Regions from separate parts of the Nocardia sp. NPDC055002 genome, predicted to be linked through region 2. Evidence: riboswitches for the same ligand, from Rfam matches in the RefSeq annotation. Region 2 holds a riboswitch; each other region holds the start of a gene.
The links. A riboswitch is a leader RNA that binds a small molecule or an ion and turns the genes downstream of it on or off. The one in region 2 is predicted to bind S-adenosylmethionine.
Positions count from the first base shown of each region.

Region 1: it holds a riboswitch for S-adenosylmethionine, as region 2 does, so the genes downstream of both, ACWF99_RS13470 (bifunctional o-acetylhomoserine/o-acetylserine sulfhydrylase) here and ACWF99_RS21470 (rhodanese-like domain-containing protein) in region 2, are expected to answer to the same signal.
Region 3: it holds a riboswitch for S-adenosylmethionine, as region 2 does, so the genes downstream of both, ACWF99_RS29115 (amino acid ABC transporter permease) here and ACWF99_RS21470 (rhodanese-like domain-containing protein) in region 2, are expected to answer to the same signal.
Region 4: it holds a riboswitch for S-adenosylmethionine, as region 2 does, so the genes downstream of both, ACWF99_RS16475 (aminotransferase class V-fold PLP-dependent enzyme) here and ACWF99_RS21470 (rhodanese-like domain-containing protein) in region 2, are expected to answer to the same signal.

Region 1 covers NZ_JBSGWE010000003.1:248,636-254,248, forward strand. Annotated here, with positions in the region: gene ACWF99_RS13460 (MFS transporter) at 187-1,680, opposite strand; gene ACWF99_RS13465 (TetR family transcriptional regulator) at 1,815-2,537, shown strand; SAM riboswitch class IV at 2,602-2,712, shown strand; gene ACWF99_RS13470 (bifunctional o-acetylhomoserine/o-acetylserine sulfhydrylase) at 2,795-4,111, shown strand; gene metX (homoserine O-acetyltransferase MetX) at 4,108-5,253, shown strand; gene ACWF99_RS13480 (TetR/AcrR family transcriptional regulator) at 5,258-5,613, opposite strand, start outside.
Region 2 covers NZ_JBSGWE010000005.1:68,689-74,301, reverse strand. Annotated here, with positions in the region: gene ACWF99_RS21475 (O-succinylhomoserine sulfhydrylase) at 3-1,211, opposite strand; gene ACWF99_RS21470 (rhodanese-like domain-containing protein) at 1,222-1,638, opposite strand; SAM riboswitch class IV at 1,656-1,775, opposite strand; gene ACWF99_RS21465 (Rv0361 family membrane protein) at 1,821-2,279, opposite strand; gene ACWF99_RS21460 (FAD-dependent oxidoreductase) at 2,470-3,858, shown strand; gene ACWF99_RS21455 (amidohydrolase family protein) at 4,023-4,874, shown strand; gene ACWF99_RS21450 (DUF456 domain-containing protein) at 4,875-5,357, opposite strand; gene ACWF99_RS21445 (CaiB/BaiF CoA transferase family protein) at 5,486-5,613, shown strand, end outside.
Region 3 covers NZ_JBSGWE010000009.1:89,246-94,858, forward strand. Annotated here, with positions in the region: gene ACWF99_RS29105 (glycosyltransferase family 2 protein) at 1-594, shown strand, start outside; gene ACWF99_RS29110 (hypothetical protein) at 688-1,533, opposite strand; SAM riboswitch class I at 1,687-1,780, shown strand; gene ACWF99_RS29115 (amino acid ABC transporter permease) at 1,891-2,901, shown strand; gene ACWF99_RS29120 (amino acid ABC transporter ATP-binding protein) at 2,898-3,659, shown strand; gene ACWF99_RS29125 (ABC transporter substrate-binding protein) at 3,692-4,651, shown strand; gene ACWF99_RS29130 (LLM class flavin-dependent oxidoreductase) at 4,680-5,613, shown strand, end outside.
Region 4 covers NZ_JBSGWE010000003.1:910,813-916,425, forward strand. Annotated here, with positions in the region: gene ACWF99_RS16460 (YbaK/EbsC family protein) at 1-389, shown strand, start outside; gene ACWF99_RS16465 (flavin reductase family protein) at 563-1,030, shown strand; gene ACWF99_RS16470 (Uma2 family endonuclease) at 1,149-1,634, shown strand; gene ACWF99_RS16475 (aminotransferase class V-fold PLP-dependent enzyme) at 1,640-2,956, opposite strand; SAM riboswitch class IV at 2,998-3,112, opposite strand; gene ACWF99_RS16480 (class I SAM-dependent DNA methyltransferase) at 3,285-3,989, shown strand; gene ACWF99_RS16485 (AAA family ATPase) at 4,227-5,357, shown strand; gene ACWF99_RS16490 (S8 family peptidase) at 5,382-5,613, shown strand, end outside.

The DNA.
Region 1 (5,613 bases), on a different contig from region 2:
GCAAACAAGACGAGCGTACTGCTGTCCCCCACCTCACCGCGATGGGAGGGCCCGCTGTGCGGGACTCCTCGAAGCTACTCCGCTCCGGCCGCACGTCGGCACCCGATCGGGCCTTGACCGGCTACTGAGTAGTAACACGGCGGGGCCCGCGCACCGAGAACGGTGGCGCGGGCCCGGTTCACCAGGTCAGACCGCGATCGGTACCGCGGCCGCGTGTTCGTCGCCTTCGATCAGGTTCTCCGGCTTGTCGCGGATCATCACCGCGATCACCACGGCGGCGGCGAGGAAGAAGCCGGCGCCGATATAGAACGCGACGTCGTAGCTGTAGATCGAGGCGCGTTCGATCAGGTGGTCGACGGTCGGGTTGTCGGTGACGTAGTTCTCGGCGGCCTGCACCGACAGCGTGGTCAGCAGGGCGGTGCCGACGGCGCCGCCGACCTGCTGGGCGGCATTGAGCAGGGCGCTGGCGACGCCGGAGTCCTCGGCGTCGACCTGATGCAGCGCGACGGCCTGCATCCCGACGAACAGCGGGCCCATCCCGAGCGCCATCAGCAGCTGCGCGGGCAGCACGCTCAGTGCGTACCCGTCGCCGTAGCTCAGTTGCGCCAGCCACAGCAGTCCGACGACACCGAGCAGCGCGCCGACCACCATGAGCGGACGCGGCCCGAACTTGGGCATCAACGAACTGGTGATGCCCGCCGCGATCCCGATGCCCACGGGGAACGGCAGGAACGCGATGCCGGCCTTCAGCGGCGAATAGCCCAGGGTGTTCTGGTAGTAGAAGCTCAGGAACAAGAACATCGCGAACATCGCGATCGGGATCAGCAGCGCGGCCAGCAGGGCGCCGCCCCGATTGATCTCACCCGGAATGCGCAGTGGCAACAGCGGATTCGCCGAGCGCGCCTCGATGAAGACGAACGCGATGAGCAACGCGAAGCCCGCCCCGAGCAGGCCGAGCGTGCTGCCCGCCAGCCAACCGTGTTCGGCGGCGCGACTGAATCCGTAGACGATCGACACCAAGCCGAATGTCACGGTGACGGCGCCGGGCAGGTCGTAGCCGCCGGTTCTCGGCACCGGGATATCGCGCGTGATCACCGCCACCGCACCGGCTACCGCGATGAGCGCGATCGGCGTGTTCATCAGCAGCGTCCATCGCCACGACGCGAACTCGGTGAGCGCGCCGCCGACGATCAGCCCGAACGCGATGCCACCGGCGGTGATGCCGGCGAAGACCGCGAACGCGCGGGCCCGCTCCTGCACATCGGTGAAGATCACCGACAGCAGCGACAAGGCCGCGGGGGCGAGCAGCGCGGCGAACGCACCCTGTAGACCTCGGCCGATGAACAACTGCGGCCCGGTCTGCGCGAGCCCGGCCAGCGCCGAGGCGGCAGCGAAGCCGACCAAGCCGACCAGGAAGATCCGGCGGCGGCCCAGGTAGTCGGCCATCCGTCCGCCGAGCAGCAGTAGGCCGCCGAAGATGAGCGTGTACGCGGTGAGCGCCCACTGCTTGTCGCCGTCGCTGATCCCCAGGTCGCGCTGGGCATAGGGCAGGGCGATCGTGATCACGGTGGCGTCGAGCACCACCATCAACTGGGCGGCGGAGAGCACGACCAACGCCCACCACCGCATCGAATTCTGTTGTTGATCAACATGTTTCGTCATTATCTCGGTGCCGGTCACCAGGACTCCTCGTCGCTCGATTGGCGTGGATCAATCCTGGCATTGCAAGACAATTGGCGTCAAGAGAAAAATGTCTGAATGCGCCAATTGGCCTACTTGGACAGATAGAGCCGCCGACACGGTAGGCTGAGGGAATGCTGGACTCGACCACTCCGATCAGCGCCGACCGGACGACCGAACCGGCTGCCGGCGCGCCGCTGGGCCTGCGCGAGCGCAAGAAGCTCCAGACCAAGGCCGCGATCGTGGCGGTCGGACTCGACCTGTGCGACAGCCAAGGGTTCGACGCGACGACGGTCGAGCAGATCGCCGCGGGTGCCGATGTGTCCCCGCGCACCGTCAACCGGTACTTCGCGCTCAAGGAAGACATCGTGCTGGCCCCGATCGACGACTTCGGGGTCTCCGTCGCCGTCGCGCTGCGCTCCCAGCCGAACACCGGCAACGAACTCCAGGCACTGTGTGGCGCCTACCTGACGGTGGTCCAGGCCGAGGCGGACGCGGACGGCATCCGGTTCATCCGCCAATTCCTGCAGATGCAGCGCATCATGCGCACCAGCCAGTCGGTCAACGCCCGCGCGCTGGAATACGCGGAGAAGAAGAACGTCGCGGTGTGCACCGAGCTCGCGCAACGGATGGGCACGTCACCGGACGACTTCACGGTGAAGCTGGTGGCCGGGATCTGGCAGATGCTGTGCCACCTCTCCGTCGCCGACACCGAACAAGCCTTGCTGAGCGGGTCACCGGCGGTAGCTGTCCGGGTCACTCGGGACGCCGTGCTGCGCGCCTACCACGGCTTACGGCAGGTCTGCGGCGCACCGGTGGACGACACGCCAGGCTTCGGCACACCGTCCAACGAGTGATCTTCGGCGGGAAATGCGGGGGAAGTTTCCGCCCGCGGGAGATCTCCGGTTAACATGACGGCAAGGTCATGAGTACCAGCGCCAAGCCCCGGCTCGCTGGTCGGCAACCCTCCAGCTGCGGTGGGGTGCTCCGGGTGATGACCGGGCTCTCGAAAGTCGAGAGCAAGCGCGCACTGCAGGAGGCCCCCATGTGTTGTTGCCAGTCGATCCGACCCAGTTGACGAGATCCCCCGGCTGACACCCATTTGGAGCACGACATGACTGACTCTTCCCTGCCCGAGAACTGGTCCTTCGAGACCAAGCAGGTCCACGCGGGCCAGGCCCCCGACGCGAGCACCAACGCGCGGGCCCTGCCGATCTACCAGACCACCTCCTACACCTTCCGCGACACCGATCACGCCGCCGCGCTGTTCGGTCTCGCCGAGCCGGGCAACATCTACACCCGGATCATGAACCCCACCCAGGACGCGGTGGAGCAGCGCGTGGCCGCGCTCGAAGGTGGCGTCGCGGCGCTGCTGCTGGCCTCGGGCCAGGCCGCGGAGACCTACGCGATCCTGAACCTGGCGAGCGCGGGCGACCACATCGTGTCCAGCCCGCACCTCTACGGCGGCACCTACAACCTCTTCCACTACTCGCTGCCCAAGCTGGGCATCACGGTCTCGTTCGTCGAGGATCCCGATGACCTCGCGCAGTGGGAAGCCGCGATCCAGCCGAACACCAAGGCGTTCTACGGCGAGACCATCGCCAACCCGAGCAGCGCGGTGTTCGACATTCCCGGTATCGCCGGTGTCGCGCACGCGAACGGCCTTCCACTGATCGTGGACAACACCGTCGCGACCCCCTACCTGATCCAGCCGCTGGCCCACGGCGCCGACATCGTCGTGCATTCGGCGACGAAGTACCTGGGTGGTCACGGTGCGGCCGTGGCGGGCGTGATCGTCGACGGCGGCACCTTCGACTGGACCGTGCGCGACGCCGACGGCAACGCGCGCTTCCCCGGCTTCACCGAGCCCGACCCCAGCTACCACGGTGCGGTGTTCGCCGATCTGGGCGCGCCCGCGTTCGCGCTGAAGGCTCGCGTGCAGTTGCTGCGCGATCTGGGTGCCGCGGTCTCGCCGTTCAACGCGTTCCTCATCGCCCAGGGCATCGAGACGCTGAGCCTGCGGGTCGAACGGCATGTCAGCAATGCCGAGGCGGTCGCGAAGTTCGTCGCCGAGCAGCCGGGCGTCGACGCGGTGTTCTACGCGGGCCTCGAGTCCTCGCCCTGGCACGCGCGAGCCAAGGAGCTGGCACCCAAGGGTGCGGGCGCGATCGTGGCCTTCGAGCTGGCCGGCGGTGTCGATGCGGGCAAGAAGTTCGTGGACGCGCTCAGCCTGCACAGCCATGTAGCTAACATCGGTGATGTGCGTTCACTCGTGATTCACCCGGCGTCGACCACGCACTCGCAGTTGACGCCCGACGAGCAGCTGGCGGCCGGCGTCACTCCCGGCCTGGTCAGGCTCGCGGTGGGCATCGAGGGAATCGACGACATTCTGGCCGATCTGCGGGCCGGGTTCGCGGCGGCGACGACGTGACTGTGAGCACCGAATCGCCGATCGCCCGACCCGGAACCGGGGTGGCCCTGCTGCCACCGCCGGACGGGCGCGTCGGCGTGGTCGCCATCGGGGATGTGGCGCTGGAGAACGGCGCCGTCGTCCCCGATGTGCGGCTGGCGGTGCAACGCTGGGGCGAGCTCTCGCCCACGCTGGACAATGTGGTGCTCGTCGAACACGCGCTCACCGGCGACTCCCATGTCGTCGGTGGGCCCGACGGGGCGCCCGGCTGGTGGGAGGGCATGGTCGGGCCCGGCGCGCCGATCGACACCGACGAGTGGTGTGTGATCGCGACCAACGTGCTGGGCGGCTGCAAGGGCAGCACCGGCCCGTCCTCGCTCGCCTCCGACGGAAAGCCTTGGGGCGCACGGTTTCCCGAGCTGACCATCCGTGACCAGGTAAAGGCCGAAGCGCAGTTGTTCGAGGTGCTCGGGATCGAGCGGCTCGGCGCTGTCGTCGGCGGCTCGATGGGTGGCATGCGGGTGCTCGAGTGGATCATCGGCCTGCCCGAGCGGGTCAGCGCCGCGCTCGTGCTGGCCGTGGGCGCCCGCGCCACCGCCGATCAGATCGGTACCCAGACCACCCAGATGGCCGTCATCGCGGCCGATCCCGACTGGCAGGGCGGCGACTATCACGGCACCGGCCGCGCGCCGATGACCGGCATGGGACTGGCCCGGCGCATCGCGCACCTGACCTACCGCACCGAGGGCGAACTCGACCACCGCTTCACCAACAAGCCCCAGGGCGACGAAGACCCGTGGACCGGTGGGCGCTATGCGGTACAGAGCTATCTCGAGCACCAGGCCGACAAGCTGGTCCAGCGGTTCGATCCGGCCACCTACGTGCTGCTCAGCGAGGCCATGAACCGCCACGATGTGGGTCGCGGGCGCGGCGGTATCGCTGCCGCGCTGGCCTCGACATCGGTGCCGTGCGTGGTCGGCGGAGTCGACTCGGATCGCCTGTACCCCTTGCACACCCAGGCCGAGCTGGCCGAAGGGCTGCCGGGCTGCGCGGGTCTGGAGATCGTGCATTCACGCGACGGGCACGACGGGTTCCTCACCGAGGCGGCCGCCGTGTCGAAGCTGCTCACCGAGACGATGCGCTTGGCGCGGGAGAACCGCTGAGCCGTCAGGGCCCGGTCAGCAGGGTGACGATCGAGCGAACGTAGGCCTGAAGCCGTTCGCGCGGATACTCTTCCGGCTCGCTGACGGCCAGCCTGCCGAGCATTTCGGCGACGGTCAGGGTCGAGTTCGCGAGCAGTTCGGCATCCATGCCCGACCAGCGCGGTGACAGCGAAATGCCCATGCGGACAAGAGATTCCGCGCGCGCCAGGATATCGGCGCGCGACGTGCGGAGAGCCGCGCGGTATTCGCCGGGGGCGCTCGCGGGCGTGGCGAGGATCAGCCGCCAGCGCGTCGGATTCGCCAGTGCCACACCGACGAACGCTTCCACCGTCGACGAGGCGACGGCGACCGGATCGGCGC
Region 2 (5,613 bases):
GGCTAACTCAGGGCGTGGTCCAGGTCGCCGAGGAGATCTTGGAGGTCTTCCAGGCCGACCGAGATGCGGACTACCCCGTCGGACAAGCCGATTGAGGCGCGGCCCTCGGGGCCCATGGCTCGGTGGGTGGTGGTGGCGGGGTGGGTGATCATGGTTTTGGCGTCGCCCAGGTTGTTGGAGATGTCGATGATGCGCAGGCGGTTCAAAACCTCGAAGGCTCGCTTCTTGCCGTCGTCGCCGGTGAGGGCGAAGGTGACCACGGTGCCGCCGCCGGTCATCTGCTCCTTCGCCAGTGCGTGTTGCGGATGTGATTCCAGGAAGGGGTATTTCACCCAGTCGACCGAATTCTTGGTCTCCAGGAACTTCGCCACCTGCAGGGCCGACTCGGTGGAGTGGCGCACGCGCAACGGCATGGTTTCCAGGCCCTTGAGCAAGGTCCAGGCGTTGAAGGGGCTCAGGGCCGGGCCGGTGTGGCGCATCAGGGTTTTGACGGGGCCGTCGATGTAGTCCTGGGCGCCGAGGATGGCGCCGCCGAGGACGCGACCCTGGCCGTCGATGTGTTTGGTGCCGGAGTAGACCACCACGTCGGCGCCGAGTTCGAAGCCGCGCTGGAGCAGGGGGGTGGCGAAGACGTTGTCCAGCACCACCTTCGCGCCCGCGGCGTGGGCGAGCTCGGTGACCTTGCGGACATCGACGAGGGTCTGCATCGGGTTGGCGGGGGTCTCGAAGAACACGGCCTGGGTGGGGACGGACAGGGCCTGCTCCCACTGGTCGAGGTCGTCGCCGTCGACGAAGACGGTTTCGATGCCCCAGCGCGGCAGGATCTCGTTACAGACCACGAAACAGGATCCGAACAGGCTGCGGGCGGCGACGAGACGGTCGCCCGCCTTCAGCAGGGCACCGAGCGCGGTGAACACCGCCGACATGCCGGACGCGGTCGCGAAGGCCGCCTCGGCGCCGTCGAGCAGGCGGATGCGCTCCTCGAACATGGCCACGGTCGGGTTGCCGAAGCGGGAGTAGACGAAATGCTCGACGTCGCCGGTGAACGCGGCCTCGGCGGCCTCGGCGCTCTCATAGACGAAACCCGAGGTCAGATACAGCGCCTCGGAGGTCTCGTCGAAGCCGGAACGGCGCAGGCCGCCACGCACGCCGAGCGTGCCGGGACCGACGCCTTCGGGCAGTGGCTTGTCGAACGAACCACCGGTGATCATGCTTTTCTCCTTATGCCTGACGCCACGGCAGGCCGACAGCGCGCCAACCGGTGCTGCCGCGCTGACCGAACGCGTCGGGACCACCTTCGAAACCGTCGAGCACGTTGTAGGACGGCGCCACGCCCGCCGCCGTCGCCAGGTTCGCCGCATGCGCGGAACGCTGGCCGGAGCGACACAGGAACACCACGGGTGCGTCGTCGGGGCGACCGGCGAGTGCCTTCTCGAGCTGCGCGCCGAACTCGGGATTGCGGGTGCCGGTGCCGTCGACCCATTCGATGAAGTGGGCCGGGCGCTCGATGGAACTGGTGTCGGGAATGCCGATGTGTGCCCACTCACCTTCGGTGCGCACGTCGACCAGCACGGCGCCGGGGTGCTCGGTGAGCAGCTCCCACGCCTTCTCAGGGGTGATGTCGCCGGCGTAAGTCATGTCGATCCTCCTGCGTGAATCCGCTCTTGCCGTGCCGGAAATCCCCGAACACACGGCCAGGTCGTCACCCGGAGCACCCCACCGCGGAGGAGGGTTGCCGACCAGCGAGCCGGGGCTTGACGCTGGCACTCATGACCTTGCGATCTGAGATTGCCTCGGCACCGGTCATCGTGTCAAACGATTCAGAACGAGCACACCAGCCACGCGCTGTCCACGCGGGTCAGTTTCCAGTTGCTCGCCGCCGGGTTGCCGTTGACCACGAGCGCCGCGTCGATTTTGGCGCGGTCACCGTTGACGGTGGCGTTCTCGAAACCCTTGCCGTCGATCGTGACAGTGGATTTCGGGCCACCGAGCTGTTCGCCGAGGCCGGAGGTCTCTTCGCTGAAGCCGGGGCAGGCCACGCCCGTCGGCGGACGGAGGTCGCTGCGCGAGCGCGCGTCGATATAGTTGGTGACGGCGGCCGCGAGACGGTCGGCCTCTGTGACATTTTTCTCAGCGGGTGAGAGCAGTCCACCCGCCACGATGGCGATGAGCACGATGATCGCGATCACCGCGGCCGCGACGAACGGGACGATGGAACGCTTGTCGGTCTGATCCACCACTACGGGCTGGTCATCCGAGCCTGTTTGCTCCTCGTTCATGCTGTAATCCTGACAGACCCGCGCGGGCAGCTACACCGCGCGCCGGGTGGCTGCAACGCCGCAGCTAGAATCGCCTTGATTGCGGTCGGCTGCCGACGTCGATGGCAGCTGCCAGTAAGCGGATGTCCGACTTAGCCTAAGCTAAGTTGACGCCGTCAAATCAGTTCTCGACCAAAGGGTGCGCGTAGAAATGACCGAACAGAGTGCAGCGACTCGCCCACTTCGCATTGCGATCGTGGGTGCGGGACCGGCCGGTATCTACGCCGCCGACGCGTTGATGAAGTCCGATGCCGACGTGAGCATCGACCTCTACGAGCGCATGCCCGCGCCCTTCGGCCTGATCCGCTACGGCGTCGCCCCCGACCACCCCCGCATCAAGGGCATCATCACCGCCCTGCACAAGGTCCTCGACAAAGACCAGGTCCGCCTGCTGGGCAACATCGACTACGGCACCGACATCACCCTCGACGACCTGCGCCAGTTCTACGACGCGGTCATCTTCTCCACCGGCGCCAACGCCGACCGCGCCCTGGCCATCCCCGGCATCGACCTCGACGGCTCCTACGGCGCCGCCGACTTCGTGTCCTGGTACGACGGCCACCCCGACGTCCCCCGCTCCTGGCCCCTCGAGGCCGAGAAGGTCGCCGTCCTCGGCGTCGGCAACGTCGCCCTCGACGTCGCCCGCGTACTCGCCAAGACCGGCGACGAACTGCTGCCGACCGAGATCCCGCCGAACGTCTACGAAGGCCTCAAGGCCAACAAGGCCCTCGAGGTCCATGTGTTCGGTCGTCGTGGCCCCGCGCAGGCCAAGTTCACGCCCCTCGAGCTGCGCGAACTCGACCACTCGCCGACGATCGAGGTCATCGTCAACCCCGAGGACATCGACTACGACGAAGGCTCCGAAGCCGCACGCCGTAACTCCAAGCAGGTCGACATGGTCGCCAACACCCTCGAGCAGTGGGCCATCCGCGACCACGGCGACCGCCCGCACAAGCTGTTCCTGCACTTCTTCGAATCGCCCTCGGAGATCCTCGGTGCCGACGGCAAGGTCGTCGGCCTGAAGACCGAACGCACCCAGCTCGACGGCACCGGCAACGTCAAGGGCACCGGCAACTTCACCGACTGGGACATCCAGGCCGTGTACCGCGCCGTGGGCTACCTCTCGCAGAACGTCACCCAGCTGCCGTTCGACGATCAGGCGGGCACGGTGCCCAACGAGGCCGGCCGCGTGATCGCCGACGACACCGCCGAAGGTGACGCCCGATTCATGCCCGCCACCTACGTGACCGGCTGGATCAAGCGCGGCCCGGTCGGCCTCATCGGCCACACCAAGGGCGACGCCAACGAGACCATCGCCTGCCTGCTCGACGACGCCAAGGCCTTCGCCCCCGCGCCGAAGCCCGAGCTCGACGCCGTCACCGAGTTCCTCGAGGGCAAGGGCATCCCGTTCACCACCTGGGCGGGCTGGTACCGCCTCGACGCCCACGAGCGCGCCCTCGGCGAGCCCGAAGGCCGCGAGCGCGTGAAGGTCGTGGAGCGCGAGGACATGCTGCGCGCCTCCGAGCCGAACAAGGCCTGAGTTTTTGGCGCGCTGGCGCGCGCGTGTTCGCGGCCCTGAATGGCCCGCCGATGTGCGGGGTTGGGTGTGCTGTCATGGCAGAACTCGGGGTTTCAGTGGTCCCGTCCTAGTGGGGGCGCGACGTTGAGTGCGCTCACGCCGCAGAGATAAGGCATTCTGTACTGGTGTTCGATGCCCACGTCCACATCATCGATCCGCGGTTTCCGCTGATCGAGAACGAAGGCTATCTCCCCGAGCCCTACGTGATCGATGACTATCGAAAGCGTATGGCGCACTTCGATGTTCGCGGCGGTGCTGTCGTCAGCGCGTCTTTCCAAGGCGCCGATCAGACGTACCTGAAGGCAGCACTGGCCGCGCTCGGTCCCGACTGGGTCGGCGTGACCCGGCTGGATCTCGACGCCACCGACGACGAGATCCTCGAGCTGAACCGGGCAGGCGTACGCGCCCTGCGGTTCAACCTCAAGCGCGCCGCCGCCGACATCACCGAGATGACATTGCAGGCGTTGCGCGCCCACGAACTGGCGGGCTGGCACGTGGAGCTCTACATCGACGGTCAGATGCTGGCCTCTCTGCAACCGGTGATCTCGAAGCTGCCCGCGCTCTCGATCGACCATCTCGGCATGTCCGACGAGGGTCTGCCGTACCTGCTCGACCTGGTGGACCGCGGCGCCAGAGTGAAGGCGACCGGGTTCGGCCGGGTCGAGATGGATGTGGCCGAGACGCTGCGACGCATCCACACCGTCAACCCGGGTGCGCTGATGTTCGGCAGCGATCTGCCCGGCACGCGCGCCGGTAGGCCGTTCGAGGAGCGCGATGTGGACCTGATCTCGCAGGTGGTCGGCTCCGATATCCACGCGGTGCTCGAGGACAATGCCCGGGAGTTCTACCGGCTGCCCGCGGTGCGTCGCCCGGAATCCGAGCCGCTACCCCGCATCGAGAATCCGACTATCCCGATCCCGCGCAATCAGCTCCCCGGCGCGGACGACCGCACCCGCCCGCTGCCGATCATCGAGTAGTCAGCTGATGATCGCGCCGGTGAGCCACACACCGGACGCGATCAGCGCGCCGAACAACTCGACCAGCATCGACAGGCCGACGCCCTTGAGCGCGTGCACCGTCGCGGGCCAGGCCAGGTCGTTGGTCTTCAGGCGGTACAGCTCGGCCAGGTACACACCGAGCACGAAGCCGATGAACAGGCCGACGATCGGGATCACGAAGAAGCCGGCGATGCCGAGCACCGCACCGGCCAGCAGCGCGCGGTTCGACACCCCGGCTTCACGCATCCGCTTGCCCGGCCAGGTGTACTTCACGACGCCGGAGAGCGCCAGCGCGACGGTGGCGATCGCCAGCACCGTCCAGGCCGTCGCACCGCCGGTCATGAACGCCCACACCGCGATCGCCGCGAAAATGAGGATCACCCCCGGCAGAATCGGTACGATCACGCCGACGATGCCGACCAGAATGACAAGGCCGACAACGACCTCACCCCACACGCCCACTACCGGGTCCTCCCGTTGCCGCGCCGAGTCGCGCTCGTGCGAATTCTCGCCCATGCTCTACCCGAGCCGCCACCCCAGCGCTATTGTCAATGTGTCAATACCGTTCGACAACGAACTGAGGTCACCGCGTGAGCACGGAGTCCACCGCCAAGCAGGGGCCCCTTGCGGGCATCAAGGTCATCGAGTTGGCAGGCATCGGGCCGGGCCCGCACGCCGCGCTACTACTGGCCGACCTCGGCGCCGACGTGGTGCGCGT
Region 3 (5,613 bases), on a different contig from region 2:
GCCAACCACAGCCTGCGCCCGTCCACCGCCGTAGCGTGCGGCCAGTTCCTGGCCGTCGACGCCGCGGCCTACCGCGCCGGCGGCGGCCACGCGGCCGTGGCGGCCAGCGCCACCGAGGACCTGGACCTGGCCCGCGCCATCCGCCGAGCAGGCCATCGCACCGCCCTGGTGACCGCGGGCCCCGCCGCGAGCACCCGAATGTATACCGGCACCACCGAACTCACCGACGGCTACACCCGCTGGCTGTGGTCGGCCTACGGCGGCCGCCGCGACACCGGCGCAGCCATCGGAATCCTCGCCGCCCTCGCCTACTGGATTCCCCCGCTGGCCGCGATCCTCGGCCGAGGCCGAACCCGCCGCGCGGGCCTGCTCGGCTACCTGGCCGCCGTCACCAGCCGCCTCACCGCCCGCACCATCGAAACCCGCAAGCCCCCCACCGGAACCGACCTCGCCTCAGCTGTGGCCCACCCCCTGTCAGTGGCCCACTACCTCAGCCTGTGGACCCGCTCCCACCACCGCCACCGCACCGGCCGCCTGCACTGGAAACAGCGCCCCCTGGTAACCCCCGAAGACCCGATAGCCCACCACGCCTGACCCGCAGTTCCGCGACGGCGCAGGCGCATCAGGGCCGCCGAGCGGGTGAAGGGCAGGCGCGCACCCGCTCGACACCGAGTCGAGCAACCACCCTCAAGCCACCTCGGTGATCCCCACCGTCGGAAAGAAGAAGCACGACCGCCCACCGTTGTCAGTAGTACCGAAAACAGCAGCCAACACAGTCCCCCGCCCCGTATCCACAGGCACAGCCCGCACACCCCCCACAGGAATAGCGGCGAAGAGAAAATCCCGAATAGCCGTCTCAGCAAGAGGCCGCAATTCACCAGGAACCTCAGCAGGCACCATCGCCCGCACAATGTCGGCAATCGACCCCATCGAGGCCATCCCCCCACGCCCGGTACTCACATTGAGCCACGCCACCTGCATCCCGGACGTCTTCGTAGCCGCGGTATCGGCCGCAAGCCCATAGGGCAGGAACGTGAACAGAGTCTGCCCGGATTTCACCGCGGACAGATCGAGCCCGGGTATCGGCAGTGTGTTGGCCGGCCACGGCCCCGGCACCGCCCCCGCAACAGCCGGAACAAGCCCCGCTCCGTCACCGCTACAGTTCGCCGCCACCGTCGGGTAGAGGAACGGCTGGATACCCAGCGCCTTCAGCGTCTCGACAACACTCTGATAGGCACCGAGAAGATCCCCCGCCCCCGCGGCGGGCGTGACACCGGGTGCGTCCCGAGTGACAGCGGGCGCCACCGGCACGGCCGGTTCGGCAACGGCCGACGGCACAGCCGACAGCAACGCAGCGGCGCAAACCGTCAGGGCGGTCAGTGCGGTGGAACGACGCGGCATGATCACGACGTACTCCTCATCGACGCAGAGAACCCCGACGCTACCGCCTGCGATGCGGGATTCCGGACAGGTGAAGTAACCGCCCGTTCGGCGCGTCGCAATTTCCCAGCGAACCCACCGATCGCCGCTCACCCCCGGTCCGCGGGTCCCCCACCACGCCGAACCGGGGCAATTGTGCCCGTGCTCGCGCCCGGTTCCAACCTCTGTGCTCACGCTGATTTCTACCGTTGTGGGTACCGCACATGTGCCACATGCTGATTCAGCTCGGGTCACAAAACCGGGGCGCAACCATCCAGAGCGACCGAGAGACCTGGCTCGATGACGTCGCAGCAACCCGCCCGTTTCGGGGTGTGGGTGCTTCTGCCGGGTTCGATGGAGGAGATTTTCGTGCTGTCTACCTGTCCGGCCTGAGCGCCGCCAGATCGCGAACCCGTTGCTGGCCGGGTGGAGGTCACTGTGCCTCGTTCCACTGTTTTCCGAAGGATTCCCATGACCGCGTCTGCCGTTTCCGGCGCCGAGACCGCGCCCGCACCGCCCGGCGACGCTCTCCCCGCCGATCCGGAATCCGGCGGCAAGGCGCCCGCCGGCGACCTGCCCCGGATCGCCGGGTCGTGGCACCCGTGGCGCTGGGTCGTCGCGGCGATCGCACTGCTGCTGGTGGCCCAGTTCGCGCACGGCCTGATCACCAATCCGGGGTGGGACTGGGGCACTTTCGCCCAGTACTTCACCGCGAAATCGGTGCTGGCCGCGCTCCGGGTGACCATCGAGCTCACCCTGTGGGGCACTGCCCTCGGTTTCGTGTTCGGCACCCTGCTGGCGATCGGGCGGGTGTCGAACAATCCCGTGCTGCGGGTGATCGCCTGGACCTATATCTGGGCTTTCCGTTCGATCCCGCTGATCGTGCAGCTGCTGTTCTGGTTCAACATCGCCTACCTGTATCCCCGCCTGTCCGTGGGCATTCCGTTCGGCCCCGGCTTCTACGAGTTCGATGTCAATGGTGTGATCAGCGGTTTCACCGCGGCGGTGATCGGGCTGGCCCTGCATCAGGCGGCATATTCGGCCGAACTGATCCGGGCGGGTCTGCTCGCCGTCGACGACGGTCAGCTCGAAGCGGCGGCGGCGCTGGGGATTCCGCGCTGGCGCCAGTTCCGCACGATCGTGTTGCCGCAGGCGATGCGCTCGATTCTGCCGAACGCGGCCAATGAGGTGATCAGCCTGTTCAAGGGCACCTCGATCGTGTCGGTGATGGCGATCGCCGAGCTGTTCTACCAGGTGCAGGTGATCTTCGGCCGCAACGGCCGGGTGGTTCCGCTGCTGATGGTGGCGACCGTCTGGTACATCGCGCTCACCACGGCGCTGTCGATCCTGCAGTACTACATCGAACGGCACTACGCCAAGGGCGCGCAGCGTGCGCTGCCGCCGACACCGTGGCAGCGGGTCCGCGCCAAGGTCACCGAGATCGCCGCCGGTGCGGCCGCACCCCGAGGAGCAACCCGATGACCGCAGCGGTGCTGGCGCGCGGAATCCGCAAGTCCTACAGCGGCACCGAGGTACTGCGTGGCGTGGATCTGGCGGTACGCGCCGGTGAGGTGGTCGCCGTGATCGGGCCCTCCGGCTCCGGCAAGTCCACGCTGCTGCGGGTGCTCAACCATCTGGAAGCGCAGGACGCGGGCACCGTGCACATCGACGGTGAGCTGATCGGTTACCGGCAACGCGGCAACATCTTGCGTTCGCTGCCCGACCACGCGGTGCGCGCCCAGCGCAGCCGCATCGGCTTCGTGTTCCAGCAATTCAATCTGTTCCCGCATCTCACGGTGCTCGACAATGTGGCGCTCGCCCCGGTCTCTGCGCAGCGGCGCCCACGCGGCGAGGTGGTCGCCGAGGCGAAACAGCTTCTGGAACGGGTAGGACTGGCCGATTTCGTCGACGCCTATCCCCGGCGGCTGTCCGGTGGTCAGCAGCAGCGCGTGGCCATCGCGCGGGCCCTGGCCTTGAAACCACGGCTGATCCTGTTCGACGAGCCCACCTCCGCACTCGACCCGGAGCTGGTCGGCGAGGTCCTCGCGGTGATCCGCGATCTCGCGCACAGCGGCACCGCGCTGGTGATCGTCACCCACGAGATCGGTTTCGCCCGCGAGGTCGCCGACACGGTCGTGTTCCTCGACGAGGGCGTGATCGTCGAACAGGGCGAGGCCGCCAGCGTTCTCGACCACCCCGAACACCCGCGCACGCAGGCGTTCCTGTCCCGCGTCCGCTGAACATCCCTTCCCACGAACAGGTTTCGACACTGATGAAGCTCTCCACCCTGATCGGCATCGTCGCGGCGGCCACGCTGTTGACGGCAGGCTGCACCGCCGAGCCCGAGGCCGCCGACACCGTGCAGGCCGGTGCGATCACCTACGACCTGTCCCCCGCCCAGGAGGGCAGGGTGCGGGCCGCCAAGGTCGACGCGATCGCCGCCGAGGTGCCCCAGGCCATCCGTAACCGCGGCACGCTGGTGGTGACCGGTCCCGCCGGTTCCGTGCCGCCGCTGCGGTTCTATGCCACCGACGACCGGACCGTGATCGGCTCCGAGGTCGACTTCGCCACCCTGGTGGCCGACATCCTGGGCCTGAAGCTCGATATCCAGGTGGCGGACTGGTCGCAGAACTTCGTGCGGGTGGATTCCGGTGAGGTGGACGCGTTCATCTCGAATGTGACCGTCACCGAGGAGCGCAAGGAGAAGTACGACTTCGCTACCTACCGCACCGACACCGTCGCTCTCGAGGTCCCGAAGGACAGTCCGCTCACCTACACCGACCGCAAGAGCCTGGCGGGCAAACGGATCGGTATCGGCGCGGGCACCAATCAGGAACAGCTGCTGGTGAGCTGGAACGAGCAGAACGTCGCCGAGGGTCTGCCCCCGGTCGACATCGCCTACTACCAGCAGAGCACCGACTACTACCTGGCGCTGGCTTCCAAGCGCATCGACGGCTACATCGGCCCGAACCCCGCGGCCGTGTACCACTCCGCCACCAGCGACGGCAAGATCATCGCCACCTTCTCCGGCGCGGGTGAGCAGCTGCAGGGCGAGATCGCGGCGCTCACCAAGAAGGACAACGGCCTGATCGGCCCGATCCACAAGGCGCTGCAGCACGCGATCGCCGACGGCAGCTACCAGAAGATCCTCGACCGATGGGGCCTGAATTCGGAGAAGGTCACCGAGTCGCGGATCAACCCGCCCGGTCTGCCGAAGAAGCCCGCCGCATGAGGTCGTTCGACGAGCTGGGAGACCACGCATGAAGTTCCTGCTGATGACGCTGATCACCCGGGTACCCGATCCGGTCACCGGTGTGGTCCCGACGACACGTGATCGCCTGCACGAGGTGGTCGAACAGGCCAGGCGCGCCGAGGAATTCGGCTACGACGGGTTCGCTGTCGGTGAGCGGCACGAGGATCCGTTCCTGTCGGCCGCTCCCCCGGTGGTGCTGAGCCATATCGCGGCCCTCACCTCGCGGATCAGCCTGTTCACCGCGGTCACCACGTTGAGTCTGCTCGATCCGGTGCGTGCGTTCGAGGACTATTCGACCCTGGACAACCTGTCCGAGGGCCGGCTCGAGCTGATCATCGGCAAGGGCAACGGCGCGGCGCAGGCGCAGCTCTACCACGTCACCACCGAGGATCAGTGGGAGCGCAATCGGGAAGGGTACGAACTGTTCCGGGCGCTGTGGGACAGCGAGGAAGTGACGTGGTCGGGACAGTTCCGGCCTTCGCTCGCCGCGGCCAAGGCCTTGCCCCGACCGCTGCAGCCGAGGGTGCGGATCTGGCACGGGAGTGCGACGAGCAAGGAGTCGGTGGAACTGGCCGCGCGCCACGGTGATCCGGTGTTCTCGGCGAATGTCACCAATCCGATCGAGCCGTACGCCGCGCTGATCCGCCACTATCGCGAGCGGTGGGCGCACTACGGTCACGACCCAGCCGATGCGCTGGTCGGCGCGGGCACCGCGGGCCTGCATGTCGCGCGGACCTCGCAGGAGGCCGTCGAGGTGTTCCGCCCGCTGTTCGAGGCGCGGACCTCGCTGCAGCGCAAGGTCGGTAATCCGGTCGTGTTCGAGACCGTCGAAGACTTCGTCACCCGCTCGTCGGCGCTGGTCGGCAGCCCGGAGCAGGTGATCGACAAGGTCGGCCGCTATCACGAACAGTTCGGGCACGAGGTGATCCACCTGTCCGCCG
Region 4 (5,613 bases), on a different contig from region 2:
AGACGCCGGCTCCCACTGCGGCCGACGCCGCCCGCGCCATGGGCGCCCAGCTCACCGCGATCCTCACCGCCCAGGTCTTCCTCCTCGACGACGACCCCGTCCTGCTCCTGGTCGCCGGTCATCACCGCGTGGACCTCGTCCGCACCGGCAAACGCCTCGAGGGCACCCTCACTCCGGCCCCTACCGCCCTGGCCGAACGCATCACCGGCCAGCCCATCGACGGCACGGCTCCCCTCGGTCACCCCACCAACCTCCCCACCTGGGTGGACACCGCCCTCGCCGCCCACCCCGAAGTCTGGGCAGCGGGCGGCCACCCGAACACCGTGTTCCGCACCAACTTCCGCGAAATCGTCCGCATCACCGCGGGTCTGCCGATTGATATCGACTGAATTCGGGTGCCGTTCCCGACCGTGTGAGTTGGATCAAACGGACACAGCGAACATGAGGACGCACGCCGGACGGGCGTAAGTTGGGGGCGGTGGGCGATGTGCAACCTTCTGAGACCGGACTGGTCGTTCCCGATGATCTGAGCGGGATAACGGCTGAGCAGTACCGGGCCTCTATGCGGCACTATCCGGCCGGCGTCACGGTGGTGACGCTCGGAGCCGAGAGTGGACCGGTGGGGTTCACGGCCACCTCGTTCGCCTCCCTGTCGCTGGAACCGCCCCTGGTGTCGTTCAATATCGCGCACACCTCATCGAGCATCGACGCGTTGCGAGCCGCGGACTCGGTGGTGATCCATTTCCTGGGCGAACACCAACAACACCTGGCCCACCGCTTCTCGCGCACCGCCGCCGACCGCTTCACCGACCGCGCCCTCTGGACCACCCTCGACACCGGTGAACCGGTCCTGCACGGCACCCCCATCTGGCTGCGCACCACCCTCCACAAACTCATCGACCTCGGCGACCACACCCTCGCCGTAGGCCTGGTCACCCGAGTCCACGACCAAACCGAAGAGTCCCCCTCCGCGGCCCCGTTGCTCTACTACAACGGCAGATACCACCGCCCCACCGCCCTCGACACCTGATCAGAGCGTCTATGTAAGCCGACGGCCCACCAGCTACAGCTAGTGTTTGGTCCGGTGAGCGAGGCATACGACTGGTCGTGGTTGCGCCGGTGCACCGGGTATCGACCTGGACACGTATTTGGCGATGCCGGAAGACCTCGCTCGGGTGATCGAGGTCAAAGACGGCCTGCTGGTGCATCGCGACTCACCTTCGCCGAATCACATCGCCATCGCCGATGCGATCAAACAGTGCCTGCGGGAAGCGATCCGGAAACGCGCCACCGGGCAGCCCTGCCTGAAGGCCGGCGGCGAACTGGACATGCTGGTCTCGGAGGTCCCGTTCAATTTCCGCCGCCCCGACGCCATCGTGTATCGCTGTATCGAAGACCCCCGCGACAAGTGGAAGACCAAACCCACAGCAGGGGACACCCTGCTGGTGGTCGAAGTGGTTTCACCAGCGACGGTTACCGCCGATTGTGTGGACAAGCGAGCGGAATACGCGCGCGCGATCGCCATCACTGATCCGCTCGGCGTCACCATCACCTGGGACGCCCTCGACGGGGAACGAATATCGGCCGCCGAGAGCAGGTCTCGACGGCCGACGTCCGGTGAATCTCGCCTGTGACGAGTTCAGCCGATCAGGCAGGGGGCGGCGCCTTCGGGGGAAGAGGCGCTGAGGGGACGGGTTTCGGGGGTCGGGTTCCAGTGGCCGTCGGTGGCGGCATAGTTCCAGGTGGGACCGTGGCTGACCAGGGTGGCTACCGCGCTGATCAAGCGGTCCACGTCGGCGGCGGTGGTGCCGAGGCCGATGCTGGCTCGGAGGGCGGCGTCGAGGCCGAGGCTCGCGAGGAGGGGGTGCGCGCAGAAGCGGCCGTCGCGGACGCCGATGGCATGCTCGGCGGAGAGGTACGCGGCGACTTTGCCAGGGGCGACATCGGCGATCGTGAAGGCGACGATGCCCACACAGTCGGGGCTGTCGGACCAGATACCGACCAGGTCGACGCCGGGGATCGCGGACAGGCCGTCACGCAGCCGGTCGGCCAGAAAGCGCTCGTGCGCGACGAGTTCGGTGGGGTCGATGGCGGCGAGCGCATCGCAGGCGGCGGCAATAGCGGCCGCACCCAGGACGTTCGGCGAGCCGGCTTCGTGCCGCTGCGGCGCGCACGCCCATTCGACCTCTGTCACACCGACATTGCGCACCGCACCACCACCGGCCAGGTAGGGCTCACCCTCGTCCAGCCAGTCCCGCCGGCCGACGAGCACACCCGAACCGAACGGCGCGTACAGCTTGTGCCCGGAGAAGGCGAGGTAGTCGATCCCGGTCTCGCGCAGGGAGATCCGGCGATGCGGAGCCAGCTGAGCGGCGTCGACGAGGATGCGCGCACCACACAGATGGGCGATGGTCGCGAGCCGTTCCAGCGGCAGCACCTCACCGGTGACGTTGGACGCACCGGTCACCGCCAGCAGCGCGGCAGGCTTGCTGCACAGCTCGGCGACGACACGCTGAATCGTCTCCTCGACCGTGGCGGCGGCCCGCACGACGCGACGACCGTGCTTCGCCCACGGCAGGAAGTTGGCGTGGTGCTCGATATCGAGTACCACGGTCTCCCCCGGCACGCACCCGGCCAGCAGGTTCAGCGAATCGGTGGTGTTACGCGTGAACACCACGACCTGGTCGTCGTCGGCGTCGAGGAACCGGGCAACGGACCCACGCGAAGCCTCGTAGCACTCGGTGGAGATCCGCGAGGCGTATCCCGCGCCCCGGTGCACGCTGGCGTAGAACGGCAGCAACTGCGAAATCCGGTCGGTGACCTGCTTCAACGCCGGCGCACTCGCCGCGTAGTCGAAGTTGGCGTAGGAGCTGGTACCGCCCTGAACGAGCGGAACCTGCAGGTCGGCACCGGAAACGGCGGCGATGGCACAGGTGGGGTCGATTACAGCAGTCATGACGAAATCCCGTCGGCTCAGGGACCCGCTCCTGAAGAGGTGGCCCGCGCTTGCCGCGCCCAATTCGGACGTCAGCCTGGTCGTCACCCGGAGCACCCCACCGCGGAGGAGGGTTGCCGACCAGCAAGCCGGGGCTGAACGCTGGTACTCGTGACCTGCAACGAGAGTGACAGACGACCACCGGACCTGTCAACCACCGATCGTCGGCGCGCTCCGAGTCGACCCCGACCACCCACGGGATCTCCCGGTTCGGCGCGGCGGCCGGGCCGTCGCGGCCGCAGCGGGAAATCGGTTGTCCACGTGCGCTTTCCCTTGTGATACTCCGGAGATGCCTGCCTTCGCCGATTTCGACCGGCGCAACTACCCCACCGTCGATGTCACCACCGGTTACGACGGCTGGGCCGACACCTACGAGCGCACCGTGATGGACGAGATGGACGCGGCGCTGCTGGATCGGCTTCGCCGCCCGGATTGGGCGGGAGTGCGACAGGCGGTCGACCTGGGTTGCGGGACGGGGCGAACCGGCGCGTGGTTGCGCAGCCGCAGTAGCGCCGAGATCGACGGCGTCGATCTGAGCGCGGGCATGCTGGCCCGTGCCCGCGCCCGCGGTGTACACCGCACACTCACCAAGGCCGACGTGTGTGCCACCGAATTACCAAGCAGCACTTACGATCTCGTGATCTCCTCACTGATCGACGAACACCTGCCGGACCTGCGCCCGTTCTACACCGAGGCCGCGCGGCTGGCTGTCCCAGGAGCCACGTTCGCCCAGATCAGCTACCACCCACAGTTCATGATGGTCACCGGAATGCCGACGCACTACACCCCCGCTGGGGGCGATCCGATCGCGATCAGCACCCACCTGCACCTGCTGAGCGAGCACATCACCGCGGGCACCGACGCGGGCTGGGTCCTCACCGAAGCGGCCGAGGCATTGGTCGACGACGCCTGGCTCGCGGCGAAACCCAAGTGGGCCCACCTGCGCGGCCACCCGTTCACCATGGCGCTGGTCTGGACGCTCGGCACCGCATAGGCGCCGCGCCGCACGCTTCGAGGCACGCCCGAAGCGAAGGGAATCGCCCATGAGGGGGCGTGGCGGAACTAGCATCCGACGAAGGGAATCGCTGCGCTGAGGGCTCGGCAGATCAATGTGGCGCTGCGGGTGGGGTCCGATGTCAAACCGGTACACAAGGGGTGAACTTTGCCCGTGATGGACGCCGTACGATCGAGTGAAGCGAAAATAGTCCACGTAGTTGATCGGAAGAAGACCATGTCACACGCCTTGAGCTCCACTTCGGCGGACGTGAGCGCCGATCTTCCCGACGAATTCGTCCACCTGGCTAGGTTGGCGCTCGCCGGGCGCGAGCAGGATGTCGCAATGTTCGTGCGCCGGGCCGCGCGCCGCCACCGGCATGCCAGTCCCGAACTGGCCGATGCGCTGATCGCGCTGCTGCGCCAGAACCCCACGCGCGCCAATCCCCTACGCGCGGAGGTGGATACGCCGATTCCGGTCGACGGCGACAGCCGGCTGCCGCTGCTGCGGGTGATCCCGCCCGGCTCCACCGCCGAAGTGCCGATCCTGGCCGCCGAAACCTATGACGTGCTCACCCAGATCGTCGACGAACGCAAGCAGGCCGACCGGCTGGCCGCCGCCGATCTGACCCCGGCCCGCAGCTTGCTGTTCGTCGGTCCGCCCGGCGTCGGCAAGACGATGGCCGCAGCCTGGCTGGCCCACCAACTGTCGCTGCCGCTGGTGGTCCTGGACTTGGCGACCATCATGAGCAGCCTGCTCGGCAAGACCGGCACCAACCTGCGCCATGCCATCGACTACGCCAAGCAGCGGCCGTGCGTTCTGCTGCTCGACGAGCTCGACGCCATCGCCAAGCGTCGCGACGACGATCGCGACGTGGGCGAGTTGAAGCGACTGGTCACGGTGCTGCTCCAGCAGATCGACGACTGGCCGACCGGCGGGGGCCTGGTCATCGGCGCGACCAACCACGCCGATCTGCTGGATCCGGCCGCGTGGCGGCGCTTCGATGTGAGCATGGAGTTCGCCCTGCCCGAGGCCGAGCAACGCTGCGAGGCGATTCGCCGGTTCGCCGGGCAGCCACTGCCCGACGGCGCCGTGGACGCGGTGGCGCTGGCGTCGAAGGGCTTGTCGTTCAACGATATCGAGCGCGCGATGCTGCGATTGCGCAGGCGTTGCGTGCTCGAGGACCAGCTACTGCCCGGGCTGATGGCCGAGCATTCCGCGCGACTGGCAGCTGAACTTCCCAAAACGGATCGGTTACGGCTGGCACAGACGCTGACGGGCGTGTCAGGCTTGTCTCAGCGCCAGATCAGCGCGCTGACGGGGGTGTCGCGCGACACCATTCGTGGTTTCACGCATCGACGGGAATAACGTGGCAGCTGGGGGGATTCACCGGTGGCGGGACCGCGATTTCTGATCGGCTTCGGTGAGCGACTCACCGCGCCCATCTCCCCCAGCAGATCGGGCGGCTCGCCGCAGCCCCCGTACACGGTGGCGCAGGCGCGAGCCCGACTCGCGCCGATGCTGAGCGCGGCCACCTCGAGTGCGGACGCGTTGCCGAAAACGGCCTGCCCGGAGGACGAGACGGTCACGGCGGTCACCCTGCATCCGCAGTACTTGTCGAGAA